Regions from separate parts of the Ferrimonas sp. SCSIO 43195 genome, predicted to be linked through region 1. Evidence: riboswitches for the same ligand, from Rfam matches in the RefSeq annotation. Region 1 holds a riboswitch; the other holds the start of a gene.
The links. A riboswitch is a leader RNA that binds a small molecule or an ion and turns the genes downstream of it on or off. The one in region 1 is predicted to bind lysine.
Positions count from the first base shown of each region.

Region 1 (5,852 bases):
CCTACGGCATCCAGCAGGATGAAGAGGAGGCACAGATGGCCTGCCGCTTCATTCAGCCCTCGAAGCAGATCAGCGTCAATGTGAAGTCCGGGGTGGATGGCATTCACGCCGACACTCTGGCGGCCATGAGCGACGCCGGATTGCTGACCGACGACCAGAGCAAGCTGGATTTCGTCAAGGGCAACGTCAAGGCCCGTATGCGGATGGTCGCCCAGTATGAAATTGCCGGTCTGCTGGGCGGCTTGGTCGCTGGCACAGACCACAGCGCCGAAAACGTCACTGGCTTCTACACCAAGCACGGCGATGGTGCCTGCGATCTGGCGCCGCTGTTTGGCCTGAACAAGCGCCAGGTACGGCAGCTGGCTGGCTACCTGGGAGCACCAGAGCGGCTGGTGGTCAAGGCGCCAACGGCGGATCTCGAAGAGGACCGTCCCCAACTGGAAGACGAAGTGGCCTTGGGACTGAGTTATGATCAGATTGATGACTTCCTGGAAGGCAAAGCCATCGACGCCAGCGCCGAGGCACGCATCATCAGCATCTACAAAGCGACTCAGCACAAACGCCAGCCGATCCCCACCATCTACGACTGACTTTTGCCAGCGTAAAACTGAACACGCCCGCGAACGCGGGCGTGCTGCTTGGCTCAGGCCTCGGGCAAGCAATGCTCTCCCCGCCACAGCTGCTCCGGCTGCTCCCGCTCTCGAATCAGGTGCATCCGGTCACCGTCCGCCATCACCTCTGCGGCTCGAGGACGGCTGTTGTAGTTGGACGACATGGTAAAGCCGTAAGCCCCGGCGCCACGCACCGCCAGATAGTCTCCGGCGGCAATAGCCAACTTCCGGTTTTTACCCAGAAAATCGCCGGTCTCACACACCGGGCCAACCACGTCATAGGCACGCGGCGACGCCGGGCTGGCGGTCACCGGCACTATCTCCTGCCAGGCGTTGTACAGACTGGGACGCAACAGATCGTTCATGGCCGCATCGACAATGGCGAAGTCCCGGTCTTCCCCCTGTTTCAGGTATTCCACCTTAGTCACCAGAATGCCGGCATTGGCCATGATCGCCCGTCCCGGCTCCAGAATCAGCTTCAGCTTTCGCTGTCCCAGAGTGGGCAACAACGCTTGCACGTATTCGGTGGGCAACGGCGGGGTCTCCTGACCGTAGCTGACACCCAAACCACCGCCCAGATCCAGGTGTGCCAGCTCAATCCCCTCCTCAGCCAGGGTGTCCATGAGCGCCAACAGCCGCTCCAACGCCTCCACAAACGGCCGCGACTCGGTTAACTGAGAGCCGATATGGCAATCCATGCCCAGCACCTGAATGTGGTCCATGGCCGCCGCCCGCCGATACACCGGTAACGCCTGGCTGGTAGGAATGCCAAACTTATTCTGCTTCAGTCCAGTGGAGATGTAGGGGTGACTGTTGGCATCGATGTCCGGGTTGATGCGCAGCGACACCGGCGCCACCAGGCCGAGTCGAGCCGCCACCTGCTGCAGCCGCTCCAGTTCAGGTTCCGACTCCAGATTAAAGCAGTGAATGCCGGCCTTGAGGGCATACTCCATCTCCGCCTCGGTCTTGCCAACACCGGAAAACACCACCTTGGTGGCATCGCCACCGGCGGCGATGACCCGCGCCAGCTCACCACCAGAGACGATGTCAAAACCGCTGCCCAGCCTCGCCATCAGGTTTAAAATGGCCAGGTTGCTGTTGGCCTTGACCGCATAGCAGATCAAATGGTCCCGTCCGGCCATGGCATCGGTAAAAGCCTGCCAGTGGCGCTCAATGGTGGCTCGGGAATACAGGTACAGCGGCGTACCATAAGCTTCGGCAGCCTCAGTGACCGAAACCCGCTCTGCCATCAATTGGCCATTGTCGACGTTAAAATAATCCATAACCCTCTCTCTGCGTTATTCGGCCAGACTGCGTAGCCCGGCCCCTCTCCATGCGTGGTTTCAGGCCAGCGCCACCTGGCCTCGATCAGCGGCCCGCCGCTTAAGCAGCACCACCGTCACCACCAACAAGGTGGCAGACACCAACAACCCGGCCAGAACTGACCCGGTGACTCCCAGAGTCAGATACCCCAGTACCGAAATGATCGCCGCCATCACCGCGTACGGCAACTGGGTGGCCACGTGGTCGATGTGGTGGCAGCCGGATCCGGTGGATGACAGGATGGTGGTATCTGAAATCGGGGAACAGTGATCGCCAAACACGCCACCAGCCAGCACCGAGGCCATCGCCGGCAGCATCAACGACGGTTCCAGCACCGCCGCCAGGTTGGCGGCGATGGGCAGCATGATGGCAAAGGTGCCATAGCTGGTGCCGGTGGAAAACGCCGCCAGCGCCGACAGAATGAAAATCAGTGCCGGCACCATGGCCACGGGCAATGCCCCATCCGCCAGGCTGGCCAGGTAGTGGCCGGTCTGCAGGTCCGAGATCACCCCGGCGATGGTCCAGGCCATCAGCAGGATGTACACCGCCGGCGCCATGGAGCGAACCCCTTTCGCCATCGCCTGCAGCAACACCGACACAGGCACGCCCTGGGCGATCATCGCCAGGCTGGTGATCACCACGGTAATGGTGCCGGCGGTGAACATCGACCAGGAGCCGGCGGCATTTTCCAGCGCTCCGATCAGGGTAAAGTCCAGCCCCTGGGCCGCCAGCGCCATGTCACCGGACAACAACATCAGGCACACCACCAATGAGATCAACAATGCCAATGGCCCCATCAGGTTCATCACCCGGCCACGGCGAGCATCCGGTAGCCCCAGGTCTTCCCCCGCCGGCATGCCCTTGGCCGGATCCCACAATTGCCCCTGGGCCGCGCGCCGTTCGGCCACCGCCATGGCGCCGAGATCCAGATTAAACCAGAGCACGCACAGTAATAGCAGCAGCGAAAACAGGGCATAGAAATTCATTGGAATCATCTGCACAAACACCGACAGGGCGCTGACGTCTCCCATGCCATGGGTCACCAGCAGTCCCGCCAGCAGCGACATGATGTAGGCGCCCCAGGTGGAGATGGGCGACACCACGCACACCGGAGCCGATGTGGAATCGATGCAATAGGCCAACTTTTCCCTGGAGATGCCGTACTGATCGGTCACCGGGCGGGCCACGTTGCCGACCAGCAGGGCATTGAAGTAGTCATCGATAAAGATAATGGCACCGAGAAACACCGTCATCAGTTTGGCATCCCGACCGTGGCGAATGCGCCCCCTGGCCCATTTGGCAAAGGCACGGGTGCCGCCGGAAACCGAGATCAAGGCCATCAGTATGCCCATGGTCAGCAGGAAGCCGATGGTGTACAGGTTCCAACTGCTGAAACTGCCGTCCTCCCATACCAGGGCCGTTGCCCGCCGGGCCACCTCTGACACCATGGTGGTTACCGAGAAGTCCGCCAACATCAGGATGCCGGTGAGAATGCCCAGTCCCAGTGACAACAGCACGCGTCGACTGATGATCGCCAGGCCAATGGCCACCACAGGAGGAACAATTGATAATGCCGATTCGGCGTAACTTACTAAAGCCATCGTTTTTTAATCTTATAGGTACGATGGAGGCTGCTGACGCGACGACAGGTCGCGGACGGGCCACAGGACGTGACTCGTCTTCCTTCAGTAGCGCTCCACAGTAAATTTAATCCCCAAACTCCTTTTGGGATTTACTATGGCAGTGCCGCACCTGTTGAATGCGGCCCCAGCAAAGCGGGATGACGCCCGTTTCACTTCGGCATCGACTCCTTTCAACCAGGGTCATCGGGGGTCACCCTCGACTGGTTTACTGATAGGCGATGCGCCTCTACGTGTTGTCCGGGAGGACAACCTGTTTATCTAAGCATGCAGAGTAACCAAGGCGACCGCGGGAATCCAGACAATTGTGATAAAAATCTCAACTTGGATTCAAAAGTCAGTCCAAAAGGCCAAAAAAACATCGTTGCTCGGATTGGCGCACCGCGTCGATGCCAACAACGGTTAAAATGCGCCCATAATCTGCCAAAACTGTGATCCCGCGCTTATCTCTTGGTGACGACGGCTCTATACTGTGCCCCCTCCAAAGATTGCTCGAGTGTCGTTTCATGCCAACCCGCTTTGCTTCGCTGTTCTCTCGTCCCACCGACTGGCTGTTCTGGCTGGTGGCGGCCCTGTGCCTGCTGCCTGCCATCAGTTCACCGCTGGCACTGATCTTTGGCGTGGTCATGGCCAGCCTGGGCTGGATTCCAGAAGGCCTGAAGACCGGTCCGTTGGCCAAGAAACTGCTGGCGGGGTCCATTGTGGCGCTGGGATTCGGTATCCACCTGGAGCAAGCCATCGCCGCCAGCAAAGCCGGACTGGGGATCATCGTGATTTCAATTTTCGGCACCCTGATTCTGGGGTGGCTGCTGACCCGAGCCCTGAAGCTGGAGCACAAAACCGGTTACCTGATCTCTGCCGGCACCGCCATCTGTGGCGGCAGCGCCATCGCAGCCGTCGCCCCGGCCATCAACGCCAAAGATCACCACACCTCCATCGCTCTGGGCACGGTGTTTGTCCTGAATTCGGTGGCCCTGTTCCTGTTTCCCGCCATTGGCCACCTGCTGAACATGAGCCAGGAACAGTTTGGGATCTGGAGTGCCATCGCCATTCATGACACCTCATCGGTGGTCGGTGCCGCCCAGGCGTACGGCGATCAGGCGTTAATGACCGCCACCACCCTGAAACTGGCTCGGGCGCTGTGGATCATTCCGGTGGCCTTTATCAGCGCCCTGTTGTTTCGCAGCAGCGAGCGACGCATTGCGGTGCCGGGATTCATTGTGCTGTATTGCGTGGCCATCGCCATCGCCTACCTGCTGCCTCAGGGCGCGCCGCTGTATGAACTGACGTTTCAAACCGGCAAGCGGGTGCTGGTGCTGTGTCTGTTCCTGATCGGCTGCGGCATCTCTGCCAAACGGCTGAAAGAGGCCGGGCCCAAGCCTCTGCTGTTGGGGATTGGCCTGTGGCTGACCATCAGCTCACTGTCCCTCATCTACCTGTTGAATCGCTGAGGTTGCGGGGCGGCACAACAGCAGCCCCAGCACCAGCACAAAAGCCACCAGCTCCAGGGTGGCCCTGACGCCACCTTCGGTGGTCAGCGCCACCAGCACCATCAGCGGCAGCAAAGCCAGCAGCAGTCCATTCCTCATCATCCGCACTTCCTCTTAGTTCGAAGGCTAATCATCGGAATAAAAAGCACTTTCATCAAAAGCGTTTTCAACTAACCCATGCTCAATCAGACTAAGAGGCTCGTGTTCCGTCAGCGCCGAACGGCGGTCACCGTTGTCGAACAGGCACCGGAAGCGACCAAATTGAGGGGAAATCCACCGCCAAGGCTTTACACAGACCGTCGGGATTTTTATAGTAGCCGCCTTCTGTCCGAAACTGGGCCACAGCTGCGCCCGCGGTAGTTTTAAGGAATCCCCAATGATCAACGTATTTGGCCACAAGAGCCCTGATAGCGATTGCGTTTGCTCCGCAGTCATCGCCACCCACTGGTTGGGCGCCCGCGGCAAGCAAGCCACCCCTTTCCGCCTGGGTGAAATCAGCCGCGAAACCCAGTTCATCTTCGATTTTGCCGGTGTCGAAGTGCCACCGCTGCTGGAGAAGCCGCTGAAGGGCGAGCAGGTGTACCTGGTCGACTACAGTGAAGCGGAGCAAGCCCCGGACGACATCAACGACGCCGATCTGGTGGGCATTGTCGACCATCACCGTCTGGGTACCCTCACCAGCGCCGCACCGCTGGAAGCCTGGCTGATGCCTCTGGGCTCCTCCGCCTCGGTGCTGTTTGAACTGTGTGGCATTCACAACGTCGAGATTCCTCAGCCGATGGCCCGGC
Region 1 covers NZ_CP072679.1:3,584,592-3,590,443, forward strand. Annotated here, with positions in the region: gene nadE (ammonia-dependent NAD(+) synthetase) at 1-590, shown strand, start outside; gene lysA (diaminopimelate decarboxylase) at 644-1,894, opposite strand; gene J8Z22_RS16595 (Na+/H+ antiporter NhaC family protein) at 1,955-3,535, opposite strand; lysine riboswitch at 3,616-3,814, opposite strand; gene J8Z22_RS16600 (YeiH family protein) at 4,081-5,025, shown strand; gene J8Z22_RS16605 (hypothetical protein) at 4,993-5,166, opposite strand; gene J8Z22_RS16610 (manganese-dependent inorganic pyrophosphatase) at 5,441-5,852, shown strand, end outside.

Region 2 (5,852 bases), 170 kb from region 1:
CCAGCCAATTCGAACTGGCAGAGATTAAGACCAGCTTCGACATTCCAACGGTGCCGCTGTATCTGACCTATCTGAAGAAGATGGAAGACAGCAAGGCCAATCGCTGGTTGCGCGACCAGGTCAAACAGACCCTCGCTTCATTGCGTTAACACCGAATTGCGGGAATGGATTCCTGCCCCTCTCCCCAGCTTCAACCTTCCCTTTCTGCCAGGCAAAAAAAAGCCGGCACATACCGGCAAACCCACACTGCGCTAGCAACTTAAAACTGCTTTAAATTTAGCAGCGGTTTACCAGCTTGCAATATTCGGGCGTATTTTCAGCCGAGAGTGCCCCACCGGTTCGATGCGACACCCCCTGATTCATCGATGCTCAGTCCCAGGCCAACTCTCGATAATGGGTCCGGCACATGGAGACATAACTGTCGTTACCACCGATCTGTACCTGGTCACCGTTGCGCACCGGGTTGCCGGTTTCATCCAGCCGAACCACCATGTTGGCTTTACGGCCACAGTGACAGATGGTCTTGAGTTCAACCAGTTTATCCGCCCAGGCCAACAGGTATTGGGCACCTTCAAACAGCTCCCCCTGGAAATCGGTGCGTAAGCCGTAACAGAGTACGGGAATGTCCATCTTGTCCACCAGGTAGGTCAATTGACGCACCTGACTCTTGGTCAGGAACTGGCACTCATCCACCAGCAGACAATTGACCGCTTGAGCGTCATTCTCCCGCAATACCATCTGGATCAGATCATCCTCTTTGCGGTAGATAAGGGCATCGGACGACAACCCGATTCGCGACGTCACTTTTCCCTGACCGTAACGGTCATCCAGGCCCGCGGTCATCACCAGAACCTGCATGCCCCGTTCGCGGTAGTTGTACGCCGATTGCAGCAGAGAAGTGGATTTTCCGGCATTCATTGCCGAATAGTAAAAGTAGAGTTGAGCCAAAATTGATCCCCCAGTAATCGCTGAGGCAAGTCTACCGAAAAGCCCGGATCTGAACCAGAGTGGTGGGGCAAAAAATGGCGGCGGCAAACGCAAATCGGGCCCCTGGTGGGGCCCGATGTGTTAGCGGATTAACCTCAGCGCCGACACAGGCGTTTCAGCAGCAGAATCACCAGCACCAGCCCCAGGGTGGCGGTGGCAAACCCGGCCATGACCGACCCGGTCATCCCCAGTACCAGGTAACCGGCCAGCGAGATCAGTGCGGTCAGCACCGCATAGGGCAACTGAGTAGTAACATGATCAATGTGGTGGCATCCGGCACCGGTGGAGGACAGGATGGTGGTGTCGGAGATCGGCGAACAGTGATCGCCGAACACCGCACCGGCCAGTACCGAAGACAGCATCGGCAGCATCAGTGCCAGATCCACCGCTTCGGCCATGTTGGCAGCAATGGGCAGCATGATGGCGAAGGTGCCCCAACTGGTGCCGGTGGCAAAGGCGGCAAAGCCACTGAGCAAAAACAGCAACGCCGGCAATCCCCAGGCAGGCAGGTTCCCCTGGGCCAGAGTCGCCATGAATTCGCCGGTCTTCATGTCGCTGATCACCCCGGCAATGGTCCAGGCAAACAGTAGAATGTAGATAGCCGGTAGCATCGATTTGACGCCACTGATCACCGCCTTACTCATGTAAGCCGCCGGCACCCCCTGGCGCAAACCGAACAGCAGGGTAAAGCCGACCCCGGCCAGGCCAGAGTAGAACAGGGACCAGGCGACGTCGGTGTTTTCAAAGGCACCGATAAGGGAGAACGCCTTGTCGTCCGCCGCCAAAACCTGGTTGCCGGAAAACAGCATCAAAGAAACCGTTATCGCAATCAGGAAACCGATGGGGGCCACCAGGCCGGCGACCCGGCCATTGTTGGCCTCGGGCAGGTCCAGCTCTTCACCGGCAGGCACCCCTTTGGCTTCGTCCCACAGTTGACCGCGCTGAGCTCGCTGCTCGGCGTCCGCCATGGCGCCGAAATCCAGGCCGAAATAGACCACCGCCAGCAACAGGGCAAAGGCAAAGATGGCATAGAAGTTCATCGGTACCATCTGCATAAAGGCACTCAGGTAACCGATGTCGGTCATGCCATGGGTGGTGAGCAAGCCCCCGATCAGGGCGATGATGTACGCGCCCCAGGAGGAGATCGGTGAGATCACGCAGATGGGCGCCGAGGTGGAGTCGATGCAGTAGGCCAGCTTTTCCCGCGACACCTGATAGTGATCGGTCACCGGCCTGGCCACCGAGCCCACCACCAGAGTGTTGAAGTAGTCATCGATGAAGATCACCACCCCCAGTGCCATGGTCATCAACTTGGCATCGCGGCCGCAGCGGATGCGGTGACGGGCCCAATCGGCAAAAGCACGGGTCGCCCCGGAGACCGAAATCAGCGCAGTCATCACCCCCAGTAACACCAGAAAACCAAGCGTGTAGAGATTCCAGCTGTTGAGGGCGCCGTCATCCCAAACCAGAGAGACGGCACGGGAACCGAGCTCGGAAGCGCCATCAACCACAGAGAAATCCACCAGCATCAGGATGCCAATGGCAATGCCTAACCCCAGGGACAGCAGAACTTTTCGGCTGGCGATTGCCATGCCAATGGCCACCACGGGGGGCAGCAGGGAGAGTGCCGAATCGGCGTAACTAATTAAAGCCATCGTAATGTTATCGTCATTATTAGCGATGGAGGCAACTGACACGGCCAAAGCCGCGGGGGACTAGCAAAAAGCGAGAGATCCACCTTCCATTCAGTAGCGCTCCATAGTAAATCATCTTCCCAACATCCGGTTGGAATTTACTATGGCAGTGTTACTCCTGTTAGAAGTAACCCCAGCGCGCAGGGATGATGCCCGGCACACTTCGGCATCGACTCCTTTGGGCCGGCGTCGTCGGGTATCAACCTCGACCGGCTTACTGATAGGCGATGCGCCTCTACCTTATCGGTACTCGCATACGAAGATGCGAAGGCGGCATTCTAACTGCAAGTGCCCCTCACTTGACCAGCAGATGCCGCCATATTGTGAGTTATATCACAGTTATAACAGTTCTGTGAGCTTAGGGACAGCGTCAAACAGATCCGCTTCCAGTCCATAATCGGCCACCTGGAAAATCGGCGCATCCGGGTCCTTGTTGATCGCCACGATCACCTTGGACTCCTTCATGCCGGCCAGGTGTTGAATGGCACCGGAGATGCCCACCGCGATGTACAGCTCGGGGGCGACAATTTTACCGGTTTGTCCCACCTGCAAATCGTTGGCTACGTAGCCCGCATCCACCGCCGCCCGAGAGGCACCGATGGCTCCACCGAGCTTGTCGGCCAGGGCTTCGATCAAAGCAAAGTTCTCGCCGCTGCCCAAACCGCGGCCGCCGGAGATCACCACCCGTGCGGCGCCAAGCTCAGGACGCTCAGACTGCACCAGCTCTTCGCCGACAAACTGGCTGAGGCCGCTGTCTTTGACGCTGGACACCGTCTCGATGTCTGCCGCCGCCTGAGTGGCAACGGCATCGAACGCGCTGGTTCGAATGGTCAGCACCTTGATGGCATCCAGGCTTTGTACCGTTGCCAGGGCATTACCGGCATAAATCGGGCGCACAAAGGTGTCTTCTGACTCAATGGCAATAACATCGGAGTGCTGAGCCACGTCCAGCAACGCCGCCGCCCGCGGCAGCACGTCTTTGCCCTTGGCACTGGCTGCGGTCAGGATGTGGCTGTAGCCACCGGCCAGCTCCAGCACCAGGTCGGCGACCGGTTCTGCCAGCTGATGGGCATACCCATCGTGATCCGCCAGCAACACCTTGGTGACGCCAGCCAGTTGTGCCGCCTGATTGGCGGCCTCGGCCACGCCGCTGCCGGCGACCAATACATGAATCTCCTGACCCAGTTGAGTGGCCGCACCCACGACTTTGGCACACTCGGCACCCAGGCCCTGTTTGTCCAGCTCTGCAATAATGAGGATCGCCATTAGACCACCTTCGCTTCGTTTTTCAGCTTCTCAACCAGCTCTTCAACCGAGCCCACCATGATGCCGCCACTGCGTTCCGCCGGGGCCGTTACCTTTATTACCTGTTGGTGGGATTTCAACTGCAACTCGAAATCCGCCACTGTAACGGTGTCCAGTGGTTTGCGCTTGGCCTTCATAATATTCGGCAGCGACGCATAGCGCGGTTCATTCAGGCGCAGATCCGCAGACACAACGGCAGGCAGTTTGACACTCAGGGTTTGAATGCCGCCATCGATCTCCCGGGCAACAGTGACTTGATCGCCTTCGACCTCAATGCTGGAGGCAAAGGTTGCCTGCCCCATGCCTGCCAGTGCCGCCGTCATCTGCGCGGTCTGGTTGTTGTCGCCATCGATGGATTGCTTACCAAACAGCACCAAATCGGGTTGCTCCTTGTCAACAACCGCTTTTAACACCTTGGCAATCGAGATGGGCGCCAACTCTTCATCGTGCTCCACCAGAATCCCGCGATCGGCGCCCAAGGCCATGGCCGTACGCAATTGCTCCTGGGCCACTTTAGGACCGATTGATACCGCAATAATCTCATCGGCCTGGCCTTTTTCCTTTAGCCTTACCGCTTCCTCGACGGCGATCTCGCAGAAGGGGTTGATCGCCATCTTCAGGTTGGCCAGTTCCACCGCTGACTCATCAGCAGCGACTCTCACCTTCACATAGGGATCGACCACCCGCTTGATCGGAACCAGAATCTTCATAGTACGTCCTTTGTTTAGCGCCAGAATCGACTTTGCATAACACTGCCTCCCACTCTAATTACTGTTAACGTAAACGTCAACATTCAAAGGCCGGCAGCAGGGTGAAAATGAACAGAAGCTGAACCAGTGACATCGAAGGACATTTTTTTCAATGACACGGAACTCCTGAATAATGTAAATGTCTGCAAAGATATCGATATATCATCTTAGTAATGAGTAATTAATTGTCTTAATTTACGAGACAACTATAATTGCCCATGCTAATCTAAACACTGTTAAATTTGCACACTTGATAATTAGGTTGAATCCACGATGGCTGATTTCTTAGAAATTTTGACTCACGGTCGCCGCTTAAAGGCTCAAGTTAAAGAGCTAGAGCTGGATGAGCTGAAAGATGTAATCGCTAAACTGCAGAAAATTGCAGACGAGCGCGAAGCTGAAGCAGAGGAAGAAATTGCTGCTCAAGCTGAACGCCTGGCTAAAATTGAAGCAATCCGCAAGCAACTTGCAGAAGATGGAATTAGCGTTGATGAGCTAAATGCACTGGAAAGTGCTTCTCCACGTCGCAAGCGTGCACCACGCCCAGCTAAATACAAGATTGTTGTTGATGGCGAAACCCTGACTTGGACCGGCCAAGGCCGCACTCCAAAAGCCATCAAAGAAAAACTGGATCAAGGTCACTCCCTGGAAGAGTTTCTGATTTAAGATTTAGTTACAAAGTTTCCTAAAACGGCTGCCAATGGCAGCCGTTTTTTTATGCCCGCTTGCCGAAGGCGAATTGCAGCCCCTCGTCGATGCAAGGATAATGGATTCGATTCAGGAATAATAAAACAAAAGGATTTTTGAATGCCTCTGCCCACAACTCATTGGCGTTGGCGGCGGCTGTGTCAGGTGCTCGCCTGCGCCGCCAGCCTGCCGGCATTTGCCAGCCCCACTCAACCCGTCAGCGCCATTGCCAATGCCGATGATCACTACCTGGCCTTTACCCATGCCACCTTAATCCCCACTCCCGGCCAGCGACTCGAGAATGCGACGCTGGTGATAAAAGATGGGAAAATTGTTTCTATTTCAGAAAGTAACAAGGTTCCAGACGGGGCAAGAGAGATCCATTCCAGGGGAAAAACCATCTATCCGGGCTTTATTGACCCCTATACCG
Region 2 covers NZ_CP072679.1:3,759,511-3,765,362, forward strand. Annotated here, with positions in the region: gene J8Z22_RS17340 (LysR substrate-binding domain-containing protein) at 1-149, shown strand, start outside; gene J8Z22_RS17345 (thymidine kinase) at 370-948, opposite strand; gene J8Z22_RS17350 (Na+/H+ antiporter NhaC family protein) at 1,083-2,642, opposite strand; lysine riboswitch at 2,729-2,927, opposite strand; gene J8Z22_RS17355 (FAD-binding protein) at 3,021-3,947, opposite strand; gene J8Z22_RS17360 (electron transfer flavoprotein subunit beta/FixA family protein) at 3,947-4,696, opposite strand; gene J8Z22_RS17365 (H-NS family nucleoid-associated regulatory protein) at 5,009-5,401, shown strand; gene J8Z22_RS17370 (amidohydrolase family protein) at 5,543-5,852, shown strand, end outside.
Region 2: linked by a shared signal. The riboswitch ahead of J8Z22_RS17350 (Na+/H+ antiporter NhaC family protein) and the one ahead of J8Z22_RS16595 (Na+/H+ antiporter NhaC family protein) in region 1 are both predicted to bind lysine.